Regions from separate parts of the Bradyrhizobium sp. BR 1433 genome, predicted to be linked through region 1. Evidence: predicted binding sites of a transcription regulator. Region 1 holds the regulator's gene; each other region holds the start of a gene.
The links. The regulator LexA, encoded in region 1, represses DNA repair genes until DNA is damaged. The targets are predictions, from matches to a motif close to TGTTCNNNNTGTGTTCNG.
Positions count from the first base shown of each region.

Region 2: a site for LexA is predicted at 1,896-1,913, ahead of dinB (DNA polymerase IV). Genes of this name have one in related genera too.
Region 3: a site for LexA is predicted at 5,229-5,246, ahead of ACSKB9_RS26475 (helicase-related protein). Genes of this name have one in related genera too.

Region 1 covers NZ_JBPUGG010000001.1:835,139-843,025, forward strand. The annotation lists gene glyA (serine hydroxymethyltransferase) at 1-165, shown strand, start outside; gene ACSKB9_RS04140 (hypothetical protein) at 162-320, shown strand; gene ACSKB9_RS04145 (HAD family hydrolase) at 775-1,407, shown strand; gene ACSKB9_RS04150 (molybdopterin molybdotransferase MoeA) at 1,427-2,638, shown strand; gene lexA (transcriptional repressor LexA) at 2,884-3,588, shown strand; gene ACSKB9_RS04160 (hypothetical protein) at 3,845-4,273, shown strand; gene ACSKB9_RS04165 (hypothetical protein) at 4,419-4,646, shown strand; gene ACSKB9_RS04170 (ComEC/Rec2 family competence protein) at 4,643-6,922, opposite strand; partial or broken gene ACSKB9_RS04175 (MFS transporter) at 7,353-7,887, shown strand, end outside.
Region 2 covers NZ_JBPUGG010000001.1:8,385,940-8,393,826, forward strand. The annotation lists gene ACSKB9_RS40140 (hypothetical protein) at 1-1,065, opposite strand, end outside; gene ACSKB9_RS40145 (hypothetical protein) at 1,285-1,551, opposite strand; gene dinB (DNA polymerase IV) at 1,975-3,318, shown strand; gene ACSKB9_RS40155 (hypothetical protein) at 3,337-3,546, shown strand; partial or broken gene pyk (pyruvate kinase) at 3,628-5,041, opposite strand; gene ACSKB9_RS40165 (glycerate kinase type-2 family protein) at 5,045-6,340, opposite strand; gene oxlT (oxalate/formate MFS antiporter) at 6,371-7,729, opposite strand; gene ACSKB9_RS40175 (fumarylacetoacetate hydrolase family protein) at 7,795-7,887, opposite strand, start outside.
Region 3 covers NZ_JBPUGG010000001.1:5,495,742-5,503,628, forward strand. The annotation lists gene ACSKB9_RS26455 (hypothetical protein) at 321-548, opposite strand; gene ACSKB9_RS26460 (hypothetical protein) at 1,864-2,979, opposite strand; gene rpmB (50S ribosomal protein L28) at 3,255-3,563, opposite strand; gene ACSKB9_RS26470 (DUF3108 domain-containing protein) at 3,916-4,746, shown strand; gene ACSKB9_RS26475 (helicase-related protein) at 5,517-7,887, shown strand, end outside.

The DNA of each region.
Region 1 (7,887 bases):
GCAGCGGTCGTCAAGCGATTGAGGTCGAACAGCGTCGAGATGTGCCTGCGCTTTCCCCGTTCCGGGGATCGCGCCGCCCTCATAGGCGGCCGGCCCGCGTTCCGTTCGTCGCGTCACTCGGCAGGTCGTGAAGGTTCCCGTGGGAAGGACCGGAACGGAAATTGATGCTGTTCGTTGGACCGCATGATCTCGAAGACGGAGCGTCCAACGCCGTGACCCGGAAAACCTTGCAAGCACGCTCGGAACAGGCGCTCGTCGTCATCATTCTCAGCACCGGTGCGCTGATCGGTTACCTCGGCCTGGCGCTGTCCAGGATGTGAGAGCTACGCCCGGCGGGCACCAAGCCACCGCGGGCGTCAGGCCGCGGCAAGCATCAAGTCGCTTGGTGCGCTGAAAGCGCGTGCGTGCGTGCCACTGAGTTGCCCGACGCGGCAAGCCAAGCCCCGCAGCAAAAATAATATAGGGTGAAAAGAGCAAGGCTCGGACAGATCATGTCGCGAGAATGCGGATGTTTGACGCACAAGCGACGACACCCGCCGTCGTCCCGGCGAAGGCCGGGACCCATTACCCCAAATCTCAATTGTTGCGCGACGCTGGGACCACGATCCCGTTCCTGATCAAATGCGGTGGTTATGGGTCCCGGCCTTCGCCGGGACGACGGTGTGCGCGGGAACAGTCTCGCGATGAATGCAACGCCACGCACGATCCACGCACCCGCCACTGAAATCGAGGACATTGCCGCCTGCCCGCAATTCTCGTACACGGTTTCACGCAATGACCTCGCAATTCTCTCCCAACTCCGTCGACGTGCTGCTGTTCGATATCGGCCGCGTCGTGCTCGACATCAACTTTGACAAGGTGGTGGCGCACTGGGCGCAGCATGCAGGCTGTGCGCCCGCCGAGCTCGCCACGCGCTTTGTCGTCGACGACAGTTTCAAGCATCACGAGATCGGTCGGATCGACGACGCGGCGTTCTTCGAAAGCCTGCGCCGGACGCTCGGCATCAACATCACGGACGCCCAGTTTCTCGAAGGCTGGAATGCGATCTTCACCGGCGAGATGCCGGGCATCGCCCCGCTACTCGCGGCGGCCGCCAAGCGGATGCCGCTCTACGCCTTCTCCAACACCAATCCGGCCCATGTCGCGCATTTCTCGGTCACCCATGCCGAGCTGCTCAGCCATTTCCGCAACGTCTTCCTGTCCTCGAGCATCGGCTTCCGCAAACCCGACGCCGAGGCCTATGATCATGTGGTAAAAGCCATCGGCGTGCCGGCGTCGCGGATCCTGTTTTTCGACGACCTGGCCGCCAATATCGAAGGTGCGCGGGCGCGCGGCCTTCATGCTATCCACGTGACATCGACGGATGACGTGGCAAGGGCTTTGACCGCACTTGGTATTGAACATTAGGAATTGAGGAGCTCTGAGCGTGGCCCTGATGCCGGTTGCCGATGCCCTGTCCGCCGTCCTCGCCGGCGCCGAACCGCTGCCGGAGGAGATGGTCGCGCTCGATGCCGCCTACCACCGCACGCTTGCGCACGACCTCGCTGCGCTCCGCACCCAGCCGCCGCAGCCGATGTCGGCGATGGACGGCTATGCGGTGCGCGCCGCCGATGCGGCTGATCTAAAGGCCCGGCTCAAGGTGATCGGCGAAGTCGCCGCCGGCCGGCCGTTCGAGCGGACGGTCGGCGCCGGCGAGGCGGTGCGGATCTTCACCGGCGGCGTGATCCCCAATGGCGCCGACGCTGTGATCATCCAGGAGGACACCGCCGTCGACGGCGACCACATCACGATCTCAGAGGCCGCCGACGTCGGGCGGCACATCCGCCAGGCCGGGGTCGACTTCCGTGAGGGCGAGGTGCTGCTCGCCGGTGGCAGCCGCCTGTCCGACCGCGCGCTGTCGCTGGCGGCCGCCATGAACTATCCGGAACTTGCGGTGCGCCGCCGCCCGAAGGTCGCCGTGCTGGCGACCGGCGACGAGCTGGTGATGCCGGGCTCGCAGCCCGGTCCCGGCCAGATCGTCTATTCCAACGGCTACGCGCTGCGGGCGCTGGCGCGCGCCGAAGGCGCCGAGACCATCGACCTCGGCGTTGCCGCCGACACGGTAGAGGCGACCACGGCCGGTATCCGCCGGGCACGCGAGGCCCGCGCCGATGTCCTCATCACGACAGGCGGCGCCTCGGTCGGCGACCACGATCTCGTCAAGCGGTCGCTGGAAGCCGAGGGCGTCGAGATGGCGTTCTGGCGGATCGCGATGCGGCCCGGCAAGCCGATGATGCATGGCCGGCTCGGCGCGATGCGGGTGATCGGCCTGCCCGGCAATCCGGTGTCGTCCTATGTCTGCGCCTTCCTGTTCCTGGTGCCGTTGATTCGGGCGCTGAGCGGCCGGAAAGTGATTCATCATCGCCGCGCGAGCGCCCTGCTCGGCCGCGACCTCGCCGCCAACGACCAGCGCGAGGACTATCTGCGTGCGCGCCTCGAAGCGCGCGAGGACGGCACGCTGATCGCAACGCCGGTGACACAGCAGGACTTGTCGCTGCTCGGGAATCTCGCTGCGGCACGGGCACTTCTCGTGCGTCCGCCGTTCGCGGCGGCGGCCGTCGAAGGCAGCGAATGCGAGATCTTGACGCTACCCGAATAGGGCTTTCCCACCGCGCCGATTGTGCGTCGCCCGAGCGCGTTCACCGGAAATTAAGTGGTTGCGGAACACATATCGAACATATAGTGTCCGTTCATGATTTGTTTCGAGTACTGGTGTCTACAATCGGGAAGCCGCGTGGAAGCAGGTGCAACGAGCACGAGCTTCTGAAGTCAGGCCCCGCCTGCAGGCCCCACCAGAAGAGTTCTCGGAATCGAACGACGCTATCAACCGGGGGAATACTCGAGATGCTCACGCGCAAACAGTACGAACTTCTGCGTTTCATCAATGAACGTCTGAAAGAGGCCGGCGTACCGCCCTCCTTCGACGAGATGAAGGATGCGCTCGACCTGCGCTCGAAGTCCGGTATCCACCGCCTGATCACTGCGCTGGAGGAGCGCGGCTTCATCCGCCGCCTGCCGAACCGCGCCCGCGCCATCGAGGTCATCAAGCTGCCCGAACTCTCGGCCGGCGGCGGCAACGGTCGCCGCGGCTTCACGCCCAGCGTCATCGAAGGCACCCTCGGCCGGCGCGCCAGCACGCCGCCGATTGCCGAGGACGACGGCAACCGTCCGGTCGCGGTCCCCGTGATGGGCAGGATCGCCGCCGGTACGCCGATCGAGGCGCTGCAGACCCGCAGCCACACCATCAGCGTGCCGCCCGACATGCTCGGCGCCGGCGAGCACTATGCGCTCGAGGTGCGCGGCGACTCAATGGTCGATGCCGGCATCCTCGACGGCGACATGGCACTGATCCAGCGCAACGACGTCGCCAATACCGGCGACATCGTGGTGGCGCTGATCGACGAGGAGGAAGCCACCCTGAAGCGCTTCCGCCGCCGCGGCGCATCGATCGCGCTCGAGCCGGCCAACACCGCCTATGAAGTGCGCATCCTGCCGCCGAACCGGGTCCGCATCCAGGGCAAGCTGATCGGCCTTTATCGCAAATACTGAACTGCAAATACTTGCGGCGGCCGGGAACGAGCAACACGTCGGATCGTTCCTTGAAAGATAGCGTACCGTACGGCCTGTCCGATGCGCTCCGATACCTCTCGCGCAGCGTCGCGTGTTTGTGATCGGGGCGGTCTCGAACCAGTCGTACAATCGCCCAGAAACGAGCAGACGCTCGTTCGCTATCGTCCACTCTGGTAGAGGCCCTAATGCCTCAAGGAGAGGCACGGGTCGCTACCTCGAAATGAGGAGCCATCCGATGTGTGACTATAGTCTGCACGCCGTGGCATCGCGCCCCGCCATTGTCGGAGAGACGCTGATCACGACGACGTTCCGCGGCACGTCGACCCGCGGCTTTGCTTCGGAGAACGATCCCACTGTCGCGGTCTGCATGCTGCCGGGCACCGAACTCGCTTTCGCCGAGAACGTTCGCTACGACAGCCGCTGGATCTGGACCAAGACGCTGAACTATCGCGTCGGCGTGTTCAACGAAGTCGAGCCCGACGTGCCCGATCGGCATCATGACGCGGTCGAATTCCCCGACGGCAGCCATGTGCTGGTGACCCAGCTGGTCGAGGGACAGCGCGTCAGCGTGCTGCAATTGCCGGCGCTGCATCCGCCGGTCGAGCAGAAGCCGAAGGTTGTGGAGCGGCGGCCCTCCGCATTCGCAACGCTGTTTTTGGGTTGAGCGCATCGTCGCCGCGGAATGAGCTGTTCGGCGGCGGATGACCTAAGCAATTTCGGGCGACCCCGGACTCCCGCTTCCGGGGCGCAGAAGGAGATTTGCGTCGGCCGGCGCCTTGGCGCATCATCGGGCACGGAGGACGTGCGCGGTGGTCGATAAGGTCACATGGCAAAAGGCTGGACGCGTCACGGAACCGGGCCGCTATATGTTCCGGTTCGGTTGGCTGACAGTAACGGCCGACGACCTGAAAGTCTGGGAGCAATTTCCCGAGGCTTCCTTCACTCTCGTCAAGAAGCCCGACGCCGGCCCCGACTCCGACGAATATCATCTCGGCCTGTTCGAGCTGCCGAGCGGCCCCTCGCCAGACCACGGCTAATCATCGCCCTGCAGATCGGTCTCGGCCGGCGTCGCATCCACCGCAGGCCGCGGCGCGGGGGCGCGTAGCGTCGTCTCGCTCTCGCCGTCGCCGGGAACCGCCGGCGACCACGGCCGGTCGATCCCGCCGGGCTTGACCGCATCGACGACGTAGCCGTCCCTGCTCCGTCGCAGCACCAGCGCGCCGTGGCGGCGCAGCCGCTCGGCATCGATCACCGATGTCGCGCAGCCCTGCGGCGCCGGCCGCGTCGTCACGATCAGGCCTGCGCGCTCGCAGTCGTCCGCCAGCGCCTCCGGCCGGGTCGTCAGCGCGACGAAGGCGCCGCCGGGTCCCTGGGTCACGCAGCCGCCGGCATCGCAGGAGACGCCCTCGCCGAGCGACACATCGGTGGCGGTGCGCGCATCGGCGTCCGCCGCCAGCCACTCCTTGACGAGGAACGCATCCTTGGCGCTGTGCATCAGATGCAGCCGTCCGTCGCCGCCACGCACCGCGACGTTGCGGCCGTCGCCGGAGATCAGCACGTCCGGCTGCGGCACCCTGAGCGCCCAGACCGAAGCCATCAGCAGCAGCACCGCGCCCGACCAGCGCAGCGGCGTGCGCAGCAGCCCGAGCAGGATGATGCCGGCACTGGCTGCAATCAGCGGCCCGACGCCGAACGCCGCCATCCGGCCGACCGCGCCCGGGAGTGCGGCGACCCATTGCGTCACCAAAATCATCCAGTCGATGCCAAGACCCATGATCGCCCAGAACACGCCGTCGAAGCCGAACGGCATGGCGACGAGCCCCAGCAGGCCGGCCGGCATCACGACCGCCGACACGACAGGCATCGCCGCAAGGTTGGCGAGCAGCCCGTAGGGCGTCACGCGGTGGAAATGGAACGCGGCATAGGGCGTCGTCGCCAGCCCAGCCACCAGCGAGGCCAGCATCAGCATCGTGAGCTCGCGGCCGCCCCACAGCGCAACCCGCGCGGTCGCCGAATGGTCGGGCGACGCCAGCAGGTTCGGCAGCCCGATCTGCACCAGCGCCACCAGCCCGAGCGTTGCCGCAAACGACATCTGGAAACTGGGATGCACCAGCGCCTCCGGCGCGATCGCGAGCACGATCAGCGCTGCCACCGCCAGCGTCCGGAAGGTGATCGCGCGGCGGTCGACGATCACGGCGAGCAGCACCACGGCGGTCATGAAAAACGATCGCTGCGTCGCAACCTCCGCGCCCGACAGCAGAAGATAGAATGCGGCGGCGACCAGCGCGGCCGCCGCCGCCCATTTCTTGATCGGATGCCCCGCCGTCAGCGCCGGAAACAGCGCGAGCAGCGCGCGCACCGCGAAGAACACGACGCCGGCGACCACGGCCATGTGGTAGCCGGAGATCGACAACACATGGCCGAGCCCCGAGATGAACATCGCATCGTTGACCGGCGTCGAGATCGCATCGCGCCGGCCGGTGAGCAAGGCGGTCGCGATCGCGCGCTGATCGCCGTCGAGCGTGGTGCGAATCCGCGCGTCGATGGCGTCGCGCAGGCCTTGCATGAAGGCGGCGTAGCGCAGCGCAAAACCGCCGGTCGCCGGCGGCTCCCTGGTCTTGACCGCGCCCATCACGAAGCCGGAGGCGCCGATGCCCTGAAAATACAGGTCACGGCCGAAATCATAGGAGCCCGGGCGTTGCGGCCCGAGCGGCGGCAGCAGCCGCGCCTTCAACTCAACGAAGCTGCCGACGTCGGGCGCGGTGCCCTTCTTCACCGAGAGCCGGACCCGATCGAGCTTCGTCATGTCGCGCGGGCTCTCCGTCGAAACCACGCGCAGCACGAAACGATCGGTCTTCTCGCGGATGTCGCGCGTCTCGACGAAGCCGGTCAGCGCCACCGAGAACATCGGCCGCGCCAGCACCGTGTGAGCGACGCGCGCCGTCTTCCAGGTCGCTGTCGCAAAGCCCGCGGCCACCGCGGCCAGCAGCGCGATGACGGGAAACACGCTGCGCCGCCGCAGCAGCAGCGCCAGCAGGCAGAGCAGGATTGCGACTGTGGCCGCGACCGACAGCACCGGCTCGTGCTCGGCCGCGAAATAGAACGCGATGCCGGTGCCGAACGCCACCGGCACCCAGGGCAACAGGCGGCCCGCCCCCGCCTCCGCCCGCGCCCATTGCCGCAATGTCTCGACGAGAGGCTTCCAGATCCCGGCGCGCGCCGGGAGAAAGCCGCCGACCGGCGCAGCCGTGCGCGGCGGCCACGTCCCCGCGTAGCCGCGTTTGCCGCCCGGCGTCGTGCCCTGCTCCGCCATTCCGCTTGCGATCCCTGCCGGTGGCAAGGCTAGCGGATACCGCAGTCACCCGACTAGCGGAACGGATGCAGAATACGGACCGGCAAGGCGAGATACCGGGACCGCCCCGCGTCGCGGCTCCCGGCGGCAGGCCACTGCCTTTGCCTGCGTCAAGCCGATCGAGCCGAAAGTCTCATTAGATACCGATCCCATTGGGACTAGACTGTTCCGATGCCTCCACTCCCGAACAGACAGGGATGAGGTGGCAACGGCTCGCGGCACTGAAGGCCGCTGGAGCTCTTCTCAGGCGGCCCTCAACTCCCCTGAGACCAGGCATTGCGGACGAACTCGCAAATCTCGCCTGCAACGCCGCGCACCACGCGCACTCCGCGAGCGGATTGATCGCTGAAAAAACGCGAGGAGTAGCGTTTGCAATTGATAGGAGCAGCACATGGCAATTCAAGTACCAAGCGATTTTCGTCGCGTGATTGTCGCTGCGTCAGTGGGAAACATCATTGAATGGTACGACTTCTATATTTTTGGCAGCCTGGCCGCAGTTCTGTCGGTCAAGTTCTTTGAGCAATCCCACCCCGTCGCAGCCCTGCTGAGCACGATCGCGCTGTTCACTGCCGGATTCCTGATCCGCCCGCTGGGGGCCTTCCTGTTCGGATGGATGGGCGATCGGGTCGGCCGCAAGTATACTTTTCTCATTACGCTGAGCGGAATGGGACTGGGGACCGGCGCGATCGGACTGATCCCAACGTATCAGTCGATCGGCCTGACGGCCGCATTCCTTCTGTTCGGCTTGCGGATGATCCAGGGTCTATGCCTGGGCGGCGAATATGGCGGCGCCATCACTTATGTCGCCGAGCATGTTCCGGACGATAGCCGCGGCTACTACACCGGCTGGCTACAGACCTCGCCGACACTCGGGATCGTGGTGTCACTGGCCGTGATCGTTCTGACCCGAACCTGGGCCGGCAATC
Region 2 (7,887 bases), 7.6 Mb from region 1:
GCGGGTCGCAAATCTCGCGCCGACAAGGCGCGGCAGCTTCTCCGTCAGCGATGAAGGCAGCGGAATCATTCCGCCGGTGATGGGATCGCCGACGTTGATCGGCGCGACAGCTGCGCCGGCCGAGGGCGCTGCCTTGATGTACTCCCTGATCAACTGAATCTCTTCACGCGAGAGGCTGAGCGCGGCCTGTTCGGCTGCGCCGTCAGGCAGCTTCTTTTCCGCCTCGGCCTTGTTTTGCGCATCTTCCTGCTGGGCGGCATCGCGTTTTGCGACTTCGACCTGTTCGAGTCTGGCGAGGCGTTCCCGCAGCGGCGCGATCTCCCGCCGCAACGCGGCAATGTCCGACTTCAGCGAGGAGAGCTGACCAAGTGCGATCGCGGCGGCAACGCAAGCGACGACCGAGATCAGGCTGATGCACGCCACCGCCAGTCCGGTCAATCCGCCTCGACGATCGGCACGACGATCCCTGACGTCCTCCGCGGATCGCCGTTGCCGCGCGGCGGCGAATTTCGGCTTGATCGTGCCGAGCAAGCTGACCAGATCGGACAGCCGCGAAGCCACCATGCGGTTCGCCCCTTGAAAGGAGCCGAATGCAGGCGCATGGACGATCGGAGAGTCCGTTGAGGGGATGTCGGGAGCAGTAGCCGAATGGCCCGCGCCGGATGGCTGGCGGTCGTCGTGGTCCTCGCGCGTCATGCCGGGGAGCTCGAGATCAACGTCGTCGGGGCGGTCGATCGCAGTATCCGCAACGTAATGGCGCGTGTCGGCCACAGCGGCGTCCAATCGCTCCGTTTCCTGTTGATCGGGTCCTTGTTCGATGCGGGCGGCTTCAAGCGAGCGCCACAGCGAGAGCCCCGAATCGGTGATCTGCAGGCCCGCGTCGTTGATCGATGCCCATCCCGATTGGAAGACGTCGGCGTCGCCAAGCTCGGACGGCCGCTTCGACTGCGTGGCTTCATCGCCGGCCGCGATCATGCGCTTGACCTCGCGGCTGACCTCGTCGATCGCGATCCGCTGCCCGGGCCTTGCGGCCAGCACACTCAAGATCGCCAGATTGAACTTCATGCGGCGCCTCGCGATGCCCCATCAACCGGCCGTGCCGCCGTTCCGCTCCCGTGCAGGCGATGTGCGAGATCAATCATGTCGGCGCGGACGTCGGTCAGTCAGGGAGTCAGGCAAGTGTACCGGCTCGCCAAGGGGCAAACAATCCGGCACCAGACCTACGACAGATGGATAAGTCGGCCCGCAAACGAGACGCGTCGGCATCGCGTTCGCTGCAGTGCCTCAGAGAAACTCGCGAAGCCTGGAGAGCTCGATCACGTGCTCGGGCGACAGCACGTCGGGGACGAGGGGAGGCTGCGACTTGGTCCGGATCTCATAAAGATGTCGCGTCTTCTCGGGCTTGCCCATGAAATCCCGAATGCATTGGTCGAGCGTTCCGTCGACGATCACATAGGGCGCGCGATCCTCTCGCCTGGAGTTGTTGAGGGAAGGCCATTTGTAAAGATGGGCCGCAGCTTGGAAGTCCACCTGATGGGATTGGTCGGTCATTGCAAAATATCTACCCGAAAAGGCCCTGCGCGGCAAAGTCAGCCGGCTGATGAGTGAGCCGGTGCGGCAATACGCGCAGGCTGCGTGCGGTCGTGCATCGCAGAAGCCGCCGTCATGCATCTCGAACGATCCACCGACGTGCCTCGCGTTTGATGCTTCGCAGCAACTCCCGCTTCGATCTTCCACGGCCGAGATCGGGGGCGATGGGGCGAAGCCGGCTGAAGGGAGCGCCGGCAGATCCCCTCGCGCGGCAAGCGCGCAGCGTGGCAACGCGCGCTGGCGACCTGGCGTCGTTCGCGGCGCCAGTGACCGCGATGACGTGCTGGATTGACTCGATTTCAGAATGTTCCTATTTTGTTCTATCGGCAATTTCCACGTCCGGGGACGCGCGGCTTCGGTCGGGTCAGGGATGAACGGGTCGAGATGGCAGCCGCAGCCACCATCCTTCATGCGGACCTGGATGCATTCTACGCATCGGTCGAGCAGCTGCTCGAGCCGTCGCTGCGCAGCAAGCCGATCGCCGTCGGGGGCGGCGTTGTGCTGGCGGCGTCCTACGAGGCCAAGGCCTTCGGCGTGCATGGCGGCATGTCGGGGCGGGAAGCGCGCCAACTGTGCCCGCAACTTGTTTTCGTCGGCGGCCATTTCAGCGATTACCAGCGGCTGGGTGACGCGGCCATCAAGGTGATCGGCGACTTCACGCCGCTGGTCGAGCGAATTTCGATCGACGAGGCCTTTGCGGATGTTGCCGGTTGCACTCACCTGTTCGGAACGCCTGCCGAAATAGCCGCGTCGATCCGGTGGCGCGTGCGCAGCGAGCTCGGCCTTCCGATCTCGGTCGGCGTCGCCCGCACCAAGCATCTGGCGAAGATCGCCTCGCAGGTCGCAAAGCCCGACGGACTTGTCGTCGTCGATCCCGACGCCGAGCTGAGCTTCCTTCACGAATTGCCGGTTGAGTTGATGTGGGGGGTAGGGCCGGTCACCAGGACCCGGTTGGACGCGATCGGCGTCGCGACGATCGGTCAGCTCGCCAAATTGTCGGAACGGTCGCTGACGCACTTACTCGGTCCGGCAGCGGGCGAGAAACTCGCCGCGCTGGCCTGGAATCGCGATCCGCGACAGCTCAAGCCACACCGGCGCGCGCGATCGGCGGGAGCACAATCTGCACTTGGCCGAAAGCCTGCGATCGAGCAAGTCATTCGGCCCACGCTGCTTCATCTCGCCGACCGCGTCGCCACGCGGCTTCGGGCGAAGTCGCGGCCTGGACGAACCGTGACGGTGCGCGTCCGCTTCGCCGACCTGAAGTCGGTGACGCGCTCGGTGACGCTCGATGCGCCGGTGTGCACGACCATCGTCCTGGCCCGGCTCGCCGAGAATCTGGTGCGTGCGGCTCTTGCCGACCATCCCGGCGAGAAGATCATCTCGCTGCTGGCGATCTCGGTGTCGCATCTCGAGGAGCATTGGGATCTTGCATTGGAGCTTCCACTCGGACTGGAGGACGAAGCGCTTCGGCCCGGAAGTCCGACAGGGATGGCCCGATGGGCGGCGGACCGTGCGATCGACAGGATCCGCGATCGCTTTGGCTGGGAGGCGATCGGATATGGTTCAGCGGCGCTGGAGGCGATTCATTCGGTGCCCGACGCGTTTCGCAAGCTTGCCGAGAGAGAGCTCAAGCGTTCGCCGGTTCACGTATCTGTCACTGCATTAAGAAAAGGCAATTTGGAATCGCGCGCTTGTGAGTGGCGACCCCGTACGGTCGGCCTATTTTGAGCCTGCGGAGGGACAGCCATGAAGCACAGCGCCGAACTGGTCCAGACGATGCGCGATGCGTTGGATGCGGTCATGGCAAGCGTACCGGCGGATCAATCCGTGTTCGGTCTCAAGGCCGCTGTTGCGGAATGCATCCTGCGAGCCGCAGCTCACGGCCAGACCTCGTTCGACGGGCTCGTGACGTCGGCATCCGATCAGCTTCAGTCGATCATCTCGATGCTGACCTAGGCGATCGGGAGGCGCGCGACCGTCGCGTTCACCTTGCCGCGCGGTGCGCTGATGATGCAATCGCTCGGGCCGACGGTTCTCTCAGGGCAGCGATACGACCCGTAGATTGTTGGTTGTTCCCGCTTGTCCAAAGGGAATGCCGGCGACAACGACCAGCAGATCGCGGCTCGATGCAAACTGCTCTGCATGCGCGAATGCAGTTGCACGCTCGACCATCTCCTCATAGCTCTGAACGTCGCCGGAAAGCACGCTGTGAGCGCCCCAAAGCAGGCACAGGCGGCGGGACACTTCGCGGCTTGGGGTGATGGCGAGGATCGGGCGGCTCGGCCGCTTGCGCGCGACGCGTGCGGCCGTGGTGCCGCTCGACGTATAGGCCACAATGGCTGCGGCGTGAACGACGGAGGCGAGATCGGCCGCTGCCGTGGCCACGGCATGCGGTGGCGTTTGCTCTTCGCCGGGCTGGGTCGCCTCGACGATCGAGCGGTACATCTTGTGTTGTTCGGTGCTGCGGATGATGCGGTCCATCATCTCGACCGCCTCGCGCGGATATCGGCCTGTCGCGGACTCCGCCGACAGCATCACTGCGTCTGCGCCGTCATAGATGGCGGTCGCAACGTCGGAGACTTCCGCACGCGTCGGCGTCGGGGCTGCGACCATCGAGTCCAGCATTTGCGTGGCGACGATCACTGGCTTCACCGCGAGACGGCAGGCCCGCACCAGCTCCTTGGCGCCCCGGCACGTCCTCATGCGGGATTTCGACGCCGAGATCTCCCCGCGCAACCATGATAGCGTCGCACAGCTGGATGATATCGTCGATCCGTTCGAGCGCTGCCGGCTTCTCGATCTTGGCCATCAGACCGGCGCGGTCCCCAACGAGGCCTCTCGCTTCGATGATATCCGAGGGCTTCTGCACGAACGACAGCGCAACCCAATCCACGCCAAGTTTCAGGCCGAACTCCAGATCGAGGCGATCCTTCGCGGTCAGCGGTGAAAGATCAAGGACCGTCCCCGGCAGATTGACGCCCTTGTGATTCGAGATCGTGCCACCGACGATCACCTCGGCTTCGATGAAATCGTCACCGAGCCCGGTAACGCGAACGCGGACCCTGCCGTCGTCGATCAGAAGGTCATGGCCGGGGGCAACGGCGGCAAAGATCTCCCGATGCGGGAGGGGAATTGCGGTTCGGTCGCCTTCCGATCCGGACAAGACGAACCGAATGGTCTCTCCGGCCATTGCGGCGATCTTTCCATCGCGCAAGGTGCCGACGCGGATCTTCGGGCCCTGGAGGTCCATCAGGATGCCGATCGGCCGGCCGACGTCCTGTTCCAGCTTTCGGATCGCCGCGTGAATGCGTGCGTGATCGCTCTGTGTTCCATGACTGAAGTTCAGGCGGAACGTATCGACGCCCGCCAGCAGCAGTGCCTCGAGCATCTCGGGGGAACTGCTTGCTGGACCAACGGTTGCAACGATCTTGGCTCGTCGATGACGACGCATGGATCACCTCGTCGGTGGCTGGCCGGCTGCGATCAGCACGGCACGGATATCATTGACGTTCGTAAGCGTCGGCCCGGTGCGCACGAGGTCTCCAAGGCGGTCGAAGAACGTATAGCTGTCATGGGCAGCCAGATGCGCCCGTGCGTCAAGCAGATTCGCGGCGGCGCGCCGCAGCGTATCCGGACCGATCAAAGCGCCAGCCGCATCTTCCGTTCCATCAATTCCATCGCTGTCGCCCGCAACGGCCCAGATATCGGGTGCGCCGGACAGGGCGACGGCAAGCCCCAGCAGGAATTCGGTGTTGCGGCCGCCGTGTCCCGCCGGCCCGCGCCCGATCGTCACCGTCGTCTCGCCTCCGGACAGCAGCACCGCGGGGGCAGGGCCCGGCTGCGCATGTCTCGCGACCGACCGGGCGATGCCGGCCATCACGGTTCCGAGTTCCCGTGCCTCGCCCTCGATCGCGTCTCCAAGGATGATCGGCGTCAGGCCTTCGTCCCGGGCGGCGTTGGCCGCAGCGTCAAGCGCATGGAATGGAGCGGCAAGGATGCGGACATCAGCATCGATCTCGCCGGGCTTGGGTGTCTCGTCCGCTTGTTCGAGCACAAGCCGCGCCGCTTCCGGCAGGTCGATTGCAAAGCGGCCAACGATCTCCAGCGCAGCGGCTTTCGTGCTGCTGTCCGGCAGCGAGGGACCGGAGGCAATCGCCGCGGGATCGTCGCCGGGAATGTCTGAGATCACAAGGGTCATGACGCGGGCGGGACGGGCGGCCAGCGCCAGCCGACCGCCCTTGATCGCGGACAGATGTTTGCGGACGACGTTCATCTCGGCAATCGTCGCGCCGCTTGCAAGGAGTGCCCGGTTGACCGCCTGCTTGTCGGCGAGAGTCATCGGAGATGCCGGCAGGGTCATCAGCGCCGAGCCACCGCCGGACATCAGGGCGATGACGAGATCGTCTGCAGAAAGCCCCTCGACGGCGCGCAGCATGCGAAGGGCCGCGGTCCTGCTCGTGTCATCCGGCACGGGGTGAGACGCTTCGAGCACTTCGATACGGCCGGCTGGAACCGAATGGCCGTGGCGCGTGACGACGACGCCGGAAAGCGCGACGTCAGGCCATGCCGCGTCGAGGCCCGCAGCCATTGCCGCCGACGCCTTACCCGCGCCGACGACGATGCATCTGCCCCTCGGCTTTGCCGGCAGGGCGTTGGCAATCGTGATCCTCGGATCGGCGCTCGCGATGGCGGCGTCGAAGATTCGCCGCAGGGCGGTCCGAGCCCGCACATCCGTCCATCTGTCGTTCAATCGCTTGCGCTCCGGCCGATAGGTCTCTTGTTATGGCGCCTTCTCGAGACGGTCGTAAGACACGGGTGCCTCAAGTCGACCGCCTTCACCGGGAAAGACCTTTGCGCGAGCGATTGCGGCACTTGCCGTCGCTTCACTGCCGAGAATGAACGCGCGCCGCATCGGCTTGATCAGGAACAACGCGGTGAGGGCAGCGGTCGCATTGAGTGCAACCGCGACGATGAACACGGCCTGCCAGCCGAGCTGGGAAGAGATGATGCTCGCGAGCGGCACGAGCAGCGCCGCCGTGCCCTTCGCCGTGTAGAGCATGCCGTTGTTGGTGGTTGCATATTTGGCGCCGAACGTGTCGCCCGATGTCGCGGGAAACAGGCTGTAGATTTCGCCGAAGACGCCGAAATAGATCGCCGTGGCCAGCACGAAGACAACCGGAATGTGACCGTAGGTGGACAGCGTCAGCAACATCAGCGCCGCTGTCGCGAACGCGATGAACATCGTGTGCTCGCGCCCGATATTGTCGGAGACCCAGCCAAAGAGCGGACGGCCGAAACCGTCGAAGACGCGATCGAGCGAGATGGCGAACGTCAGCGCCGCCATCTGGAAGCCCGCCAGGGTGACCGGCGTGTCCGCGATCTTGAAGTCATGCGCGATCGGCCCGATTTGCGCGGCGGTCATCAAGCCGCCGGAAGCCACCATGACGAACACCAGGTACATGACCCAGAAGACCGGGGTGCGCAACACCTGGGGCGGGGTGTAGTCGATCGCGCTCTGCGGCAGATTGAGACGCTTTTTCCTGGGTGCTTCGACGCCATGTGGTGGCCGGACGAACCAGGCCAGCAGGATGACGATGAGGCCTTGTCCGATCCCGAAGGTCAGGAAGGTGCTCTGGTAGCCGCTGGCGGCAATCATGTTGGCAATCGGTACGACCGTGAGGGCCGCACCAGCGCCAAACCCGGCGGCGGTTGCTCCTGCGGCCAGGCCGCGCCGGTCCGGAAACCATTTCAGGGCATTGCCGACGCAAGTGCCGTAGACGGCGCCGGCACCGATGCCCGCGACGACAGCTGCCGCATAAAGCGTGACGAGAGAGGAGGCGTATGAGTTCATGATCCAGGCCAACCCGATCATCAGCCCGCCGAACATGATGACGATGCGGGGGCCGTATTTGTCCACGAACCAGGCCTCCACCGGCACAAGCCATGTCTCCGTCATCACGAAAATCGTGAAGGCGAGCTGGATGGCTGGACGGCCCCAGTGAAACTTCGCGTCGATCGGATCAACGAACAGCGTCCAGCCATATTGCAGGTTGGCGATCATCGCCATGCAGACAATTCCGATCGCCAGTTGCAGCCAGCGGAAGCCGCCGGGCGATGATGCCGGATTGGTGGAGATCATGTACGCTCCTAAGGCGGATAATCGTCGTTTGGGCCGATTGCGTCGGGTTATCGTCCCGCCGAAGCCTACTGACGGAATTCGTTGGTCAACTCGCCGATTCCGTCGATCGCGACGGTGACCGTGTTGACGGGCTCCTTCATCACCCCGACGCCAATCGA
Region 3 (7,887 bases), 4.7 Mb from region 1:
CGTGAGCCTCCCTGTGGCTTTTTTGTTTTGTTCGCGAGGGAGAGCTTACGCAGGTCGGGGGAGGTGGGCTTGTGGCGAGACGCCGGGGCAGGGATGCGAAAATGCGGCGGGGTGGCCAAATCGGCCAATGTGCGGTGGCCTGCCGTGGAGCGGAATGCCGCTTCCTTAACCTCGCCCCGCTTGCGGGAGAGGTCGGATCGCATGTAGCGTAGCGCAATGCGATCCGGGTGAGGGGGTACAGGTCTAACGGTGACCTAACGTGTGGAGAGAAGCCCCTCACCCTAACCCTCTCCCCGCAAGAGCGGGGCGAGGGAATAACTTTAGCGCACGCGCACGCTGCCGGTCGTGACCGGATCGGTCGGCAGCACGGTGGCGCCGGCTCTGCTGGCGGCGGCGGAGGTGATCATGCCGGGCTCGGCCGCGGCCTGCACATTGCGGGGCGGGTTGAATTCGAGGATGACGAGGGCGGCCGTGGCGAGCACCGCCACGGCGGCGGTTGCAATCGCAGGCACCAGTCTTCCGCGCGGATCGGCTGCGCGAACTTGCATCGAGCAATTCCTTTATCGGGGTCGTTCTTTGGACGTGACATAGGAACGGCCAGGCTTCTCCCAAGAGTGCGGCGCACCTGCCTCACAATCAGTTGTGCTGGCCGTGATGTCCCTCACGGTCTTCGAGACGATGCGGCGTACCGCGTCGAATCGCATTCGTGTCGGACGGCTTGTTTGCACACTAACATCTGGAAGAGATCGTGGCGTTTTGCATGCGCCTCATGCGCTCGTGATGAAGCGAGTGATGTTGTGATTAACGGGCACGTGAGGAGCCCGTTTTGCCTTTATCTATGGGCTTTCTTTGTTGGTCGAGGCGCGCGCATTAAGCCTTTATTCACTCGCTTAGAACGCATCAATATAGATTCGCGCTGTGGCAAGCGATGACACCGCTGTCATTGGCGGCAGCTGTCAGCGGACTTGCTACAGCCTCCGCGGACGCCGTCATTGCGAGGAGCGCAGCGACGAAGCAATCCATCTCTCCTCATGCGACACGATGGATGATTTTACTTCACGCGCAATCACGCAAAGAAGAATTCACTCGCGTCAAGCCGCACGCGCGTGGCTTGGATCCCCGGCGAGGCTGGTCTTGCTTGTCACCCGCCTTCGCAAGACGCTTTCGCATCTAACGGGGGACACCTGCCGCGAGGGCATCAGGACACGCTTCCACCGTCCGCGATGCTCCACGCTCGTCTCACGCACCCCTCGCGTCCACGCAGCCCGCACCCGCGTTCGTGACGATCGCGATACGCCCCTCTCAGAGGAGGCGGGACGGGGCTTGGACCCGTGAGTTGGCGCGCCAAGGAATAGGTACATATACCTATTCGTACGTGTGACGTATCGGGGTCCGTTCTAGGTGTTACTTCCTAGTGCTCGGTGGAGGTATCTGATTCGGGCTGGTCAGAAACCAGACGGTGACAACACTAAAAGTGCAGTCGCGTCATCAACAATGCGCTTTACACAAAGGGCAAATCAGTGGGACTGTTTGTGCCGCTGACAAAGCACGAAGCCCTCGCCGGGGTGTACCGGGAGGGCTTCGTTTAGACCCTCGCCTCTAGAAGCGAGGGGGTCCCGGGTCGCTCTTTCGAGCTACCGAGATCGCCAGCTAGGGCAAGGCGCGGTTGGTTTCCTTGAGAGGGCGAACCAACCCGCCGCTAGCCCCCCAAAGGGGTGATATTTACGGCCGAAATTCAAGCTTTTTCCGACGCTTCCTGTGGATGGTCACCGGAAATAAATCGGTTGCCAGAAAGCAAGACTCAGAATCCAGAAAATGATGCCGCGCCCGATTCGGGTCTGTCGCGTGACGATGCGTCAGCGACTAGCGGGCGGCGGCTATAATGCTTGTGCGAATTTCTGTTGGGAGTGCATCGTAAGACTCAAGCAGCATCATCTGCACTGTGCTCATGAGGTTTTCCGCAGCTGTTCGGAAGCTCTTCAAGTGCTCAAAGTCTCTCGGACGCAAGACCGCTACACTGTCGAATTTTTCTAGCCTAGTGAATAGAGTTGGATGGGTGTCTGAAATCCCGGTCTGAGACAGGCCCAGTGCTCCTTCGACTGCTCTAAGCGTCTGCAATGCGTAAAGGAGTATTACTCCTCCAGCGCCTGAACGCAGATAGGGATTGTCGATCCCGCCGTAATGCGATTCCATGGCTCCACAGATTCGAAGTGCAAACTGATCTGCTTCGAACTCCTCCTTGTGTGGATCGGCTTCTATGTTTTTCCCGTGCGCACAGTGATGGTGACCGTACTCGTGAGCGATCACGAATAGCTCCATCGACAAAGCGATATGTTCGAACGGAATCAACTCGCCGGGCGTCGAAGGCTTGTAGGGGACGAGTACGTGCGTCCCCGACAGCGCAAAGGACATGTAGATCCGGAACCAGTAGATGAAAGTCTCGGGCGACTTGCTTAGAATGTTGCGCGCTCTTTCAAGATCGAATCTTGCACTGTCCCACCCAAAAGGATCGAGCCGAATTGTCCGAAGGAAGGCTCGTGCAATTAGACCGCAAAATCTGAACAAGAATGCACTAACAGTGATGATGCTTTGATCGGTCATTACAACGTTTATTTTGGCAGCAGTGGCCCAAGCTCGGGGTTCAACTCCACGCGCCACTTTGGCGTGGGAGTCTAGCTTGAGGCGATCCATCGTCATCTCGATCAGGTCGCATAATCTGGCCAAGTGAGCCTCGACAAAAGGATTTACTCCCGGACTTGTTTTTGGTGCGGTGGCAATTTCTCTCCGAGTTCTTTCTATGACCTGTTCGATCGCTCGGTCGGTCCAGCCCGATGCCCTTAGGCCCTGTGCCATCCGCGCTTCGTCGTCAGAATCACGATGAGCCGGATCGACCAGCGCGGCGAACTCATCTTTGGCGAGATTAGAGAAGACTTGCTGCCAAAGCTCTTGTGCAGACGCATTGTCTTTTTTTCGGTTCATTGCGTTGAGCCAAGCCCTGACTACCGCGAAAATTACTGGTGCTCGAAACAGTGCCTAGTTCGTCGCCTCCTCTCGTGCGAACGATGCGCTCCACTAGACGTGGTAATTCGAAAACGTCGGTTTCACGCACGGCTCGACGAGAATGCGTCGTTCAGCTTGATCGGGGCGACCCAAATTATAGGTCGTCGCCAATGGTGATTGTGTAAACAAAAACGGCCGGGTCATCCGACCCGGCCGTTCAAAACTCTCCGCGAATTCCGCTCTTGCGGCCGCGCTCAGCTCGCCTTCTTCACCGGCGCCGGCTTGCCGACCTTCTTCTCGATCGCGCGCTTCAGTTCGAGGGCGCGGGGCGAGAGCACGTCGGCCTTGGCCTTGAGCAGGTAGGCGTCGAGGCCGCCATTGTGGTCGACGCTCTTCAGCGCGTTGGTCGAGACGCGTAGGCGCACGTTGCGGCCGAGCGCTTCGGAGATGAAGGTGATGTTGGCCAGGTTCGGCAGGAAGCGCCGCTTGGTCTTGATATTCGAGTGGCTCACCTTGTGGCCCGTCTGGGGGCCCTTGGCCGTCAGTTCGCAGCGCCGGGACATCTTACAAAATCCTTATTGCATCCCCGCCGCTCGAAGGGCGTGCAATCACACGGCCCGCGCGGGGGTTTTGAATTCGCGTCCATTTTCCAGGAACCGCGGGTGTATAGGGGAGAATACCCGAGCGTCAAGATTATATCGCCGCATGCGGGGCACCGGAAATGCCGGTTCATAAGGTCTTCCAGCCACTTAACGGCAGATATGGCAACCATATAAAGGGCGTATTCGGCTGCAAGTCTAGGTTCCATAAGAGATGCGCGGGTTGTCCGGCCGAATTGAACGCCGAGATGGACAACGGATAGAGCGCCGATAGCAGGACCGTCAGGTAGGTTAAGTGACCACCGCCATTGCCATTTTGCCCCCGCTCGGCCGGCTGCTCGGTCTGTGCGCGGGCGCATTACTGCTGTTCTGCGCCGAGCGCGCCAGCGCGCAGGGGCGGCTCGACGCCCAGTATGAGGCGACGCTCGCCGGTATCCCGGTCGGCAAGGGCAGCTGGACCATCGAAGTCGGCGACGACAGCTTCTCGGCCTCGGCCCAGGGCGGCACCGCGGGCCTTCTGAAGGCGTTCTCCGGCGGCTCCGGCGCGGGCGCCTCGCAGGGCCGCGTCGTCAACGGCGCGCTGGCCGCCTCCTCCTACACCGCGACCACCACCACCTCGAAGAAGTCGGAGACGATCCGGATGGTGCTGGCGAATGGCGGCATCAAGGAATCCGCGATCGAGCCGGAGCCGCCGGTCGATCCCGACCGCCTGCCGGTGACCGACGCGCAGAAGAAGAATGTGTTCGATCCGATGACCGGCTCGTTCCTGCGCGCGCCCGGCAATGCCGAATTGATGAGCCCGGATGTCTGCCGCAGCGGCGCCGGCATCTTCGACGGCCGCATGCGCTACGACCTCAAGCTCGATTTCAAGCGGGTCGAGATCGTCAAGGCCGAGCGCGGCTATCACGGCCCGGCGCTGGTCTGCGCGCTCTATTTCGTCCCGATCTCGGGCTACATCCCGGATCGCCCCGTGATCAAATATCTCGCCGCCCAGCGCAACATCGAGATCGCCTTCGTGCCGATCGCCGGCACCCGACTGCTGGTGCCGTTCCGCATGACGATTCCGACCCCGCTCGGCCAGGCCATGCTGGAAGCGACCTCCTTCGTCACCACAGCAGCGCCGCCGCGCGTGGCGAAGACGCAGTAACCCTCTGTCGTAGCCCGGATAAGCGAAGCGCTATCCGGGGACAGTCGTCCCGCATATCGCTTCGCTCATGCGGGCTACGCAGTAGCCAGACCGTCACCCTGAGGCGAGGGTAAGAGTTCTTCCCTTCTCCCCTTGTGGGAGAACGAGGGATGAGGGGTTCTATCCGCGGAGACAGACCCCTCACCCGGCGCCTGCGGCGCCACCCTCTCCCACAAGGGGAGAGGGTACTTCGGAGGCGCTTCGCGCACCTGGAATGGCGGCTGGCGGCAATCGGGAATGCAACGAACGGCACCGGAATCCAGTTGACTCTTGTCCGCTTCTGATTCGACTCGGCCACCCCTGGAACTTAAGGAATTCAGTCCGCATATCCTGTGCTTGTGGAGCCCTCTCAAACTTGATCTAGTGCCGCCGCCATCAGCCTACCCGAGATGTTGCGGTGAACGTATCAGGCCCCAAATCGAGTCAGCGATTCGGCCGCGATTCGTTCTAGAGTCGTTCCAGAGCTTAAGGTAGGCGCGGAAAGCGTCGCATTGTGAGACAGATTTTGCGAAAGGATGCGTGCAGGAGTGAAGCCCATCTTTCCCGTTACCCTGAGGAGGCCGCGCAGCGGCCGTCTCGAAGGGCGACGGCCCCGCTCCGTTCGCTAGAGGAAAGTCCGATCAAAACGCGCGGATAAATCTCGGCCGTTCATCCTTCGAGGCTCGCTGCGCTCGCACCTCAGGATGACGGATTGAGCGTTTCGCCAACAATTCAAGAAACACCTGCAAAATATGGTTTTCTCAACTTCGTTCGGAAATGACCGCGTGCCCGGTGCAGGCGTCACCGCGGTGCTCGGGCCGACCAACACCGGCAAGACGCATCTGGCCATCGAGCGCATGCTCGCGCATTCGTCCGGCCTGATCGGGTTGCCGCTGCGGCTGCTCGCGCGCGAGGTCTACAACAAGATCGCGGACCGCGCCGGGGTCGACAATGTCGCGCTGGTCACGGGCGAGGAGAAGATCAAGCCGAAGGCGCCGCGCTTCTGGGTCTCGACCGTGGAAGCGATGCCGCGCGATCTCGACGTGTCCTTTCTTGCGGTCGACGAGATCCAGATCGCGGCCGATCTCGAGCGCGGCCATGTGTTCACCGATCGCATCCTCAATCGCCGCGGCCGCGACGAGACGCTGCTGCTCGGCGCGGCGACGATGCGGCCGATGATCGAGCGGCTGCTGCCGGGTGCCTCGATCATCACGCGGCCGCGGCTGTCGCAGCTCGAATTCGCCGGCGACCGCAAGATCACGCGGCAGCCGCGCAGAACGGCGATCGTCGCGTTCTCCGCCGACGAGGTCTACGCAATCGCCGAATTGATCCGCCGTCAGCATGGCGGCGCGGCCGTGGTGCTCGGCTCGCTCTCGCCACGCACGCGCAATGCGCAGGTCGCGATGTTCCAGAACGGCGACGTCGATTACCTCGTCGCCACCGACGCGGTCGGCATGGGGCTCAATCTCGACGTCGATCACGTCGCCTTCGCTTCCGACCGCAAGTATGACGGCTATCAGTTCCGCCGCCTGACGCCGGCCGAATTCGCGCAGATCGCCGGCCGCGCCGGCCGCGCGACGCGCAACGGCACCTTCGGCACCACCGGGCGCTGCGCGCCGTTCGAGCCGGAGCTCGTCAACGCGCTGCAGAACCACACCTTCGACGCCGTCAAGGTGCTGCAATGGCGCAACGCGAAGTTGGACTTCGCCTCGCTCGGCGCGTTGCAGGTGTCGCTGGCGCTATCGCCCAATCATGAGGCACTGACGCGGGCCCCGGTGGCCGAGGATCTGCGCGTGCTCGAGCATGTCGCGCGCGACGCCGAGGTGCGCGATCTCGCGCATGGGGCGGCCGCGGTGGAGCGGCTGTGGGAGGCCTGCCAGGTTCCAGACTACCGAAAGCTGTCGCCGGCCGCCCATGCCGAACTCGTGACCACGCTGTATGGCTTCCTGATGCAAAAGGGGCGTATCCCTGACGCATGGTTTGCCGCCCAGGTCGACCAGGCCAACCGGACCGACGGCGATATCGACACGCTATCGGGCCGGATCGCGCAGATCAGGACCTGGACCTTTGTTGCCAACCGGCCGGACTGGCTCTACGACCCGGACCACTGGCAGGGGATCACGCGCGAGCTCGAAAATAAATTATCCGATGCACTGCATGAACGGCTCACGGAGCGTTTCGTTGACAGGCGGACCAGTGTATTGATGCGCCGCCTGCGGGAGAACTCAGTTTTGAATACGGAAATTGGCAAGACCGGTGAAGTGATCGTGGAAGGCCACGTGATCGGCCGGCTCGATGGTTTCACCTTCGCACCTGATGCGGCCGAGGCCGGCAGCGACGCCAAGGCGCTGCAAGCCGCCGCCCAGCAGGTGCTGGCGCGCGAGATCGATGCGCGCGCCGAGAAACTGGGCGCCGCCCCCGACGAGCAGTTCGTGCTGACCTCCGACGGCACCATCCGCTGGACCGGCGATGCGGTTGCCAAGCTGGTGGCCGCCGAGGACGCGCTGCATCCGCGGCTGCGCATCATTTCCGACGAGCGGCTGACCGGCGCCTCGCGCGAAGCGGTGCAGACCCGGCTCGACCTCTGGCTCAAGACGCATATCGAAAAACTGCTCGGGCCGCTGTTCGAACTATCCAAGGCCGAGGACCTGCAGGGCATCGCCCGCGGCATCGCCTTCCAGCTGGTCGAGGCGCTCGGCGTGCTCGAACGGGCGAAGATCGCGGCCGAGATGAAGGATCTCGACCAGCCCTCGCGCGCGGCCCTGCGCAAATACGGCGTGCGGTTCGGCGCCTACCACATCTATTTCCCGCAGCTCTTGAAGCCCGCGGCGCGCTCGCTGGCCTCGCTGCTGTGGGCCGAGAAGCAGAGCAATGCCGACATGGCGGCATTGTCGAATGTGCAGCATCTCGCCTCCAGCGGCCGCACCTCGTTCCCGGTCGACAAGGCGTTGCCGCGCGATGCCTATCGCGTGCTCGGCTATCGCCAGTGCGGCGAGCGCGCGGTGCGCGTCGACATCCTGGAGCGGCTCGCCGACCTGATCCGCCCCGCTTTGGCCTGGCGCGAGACCTCGCCGGGCGAGAAGCCTGCGGGTGCGTTCGACGGCCGCGGCTTTGTCGTGACGC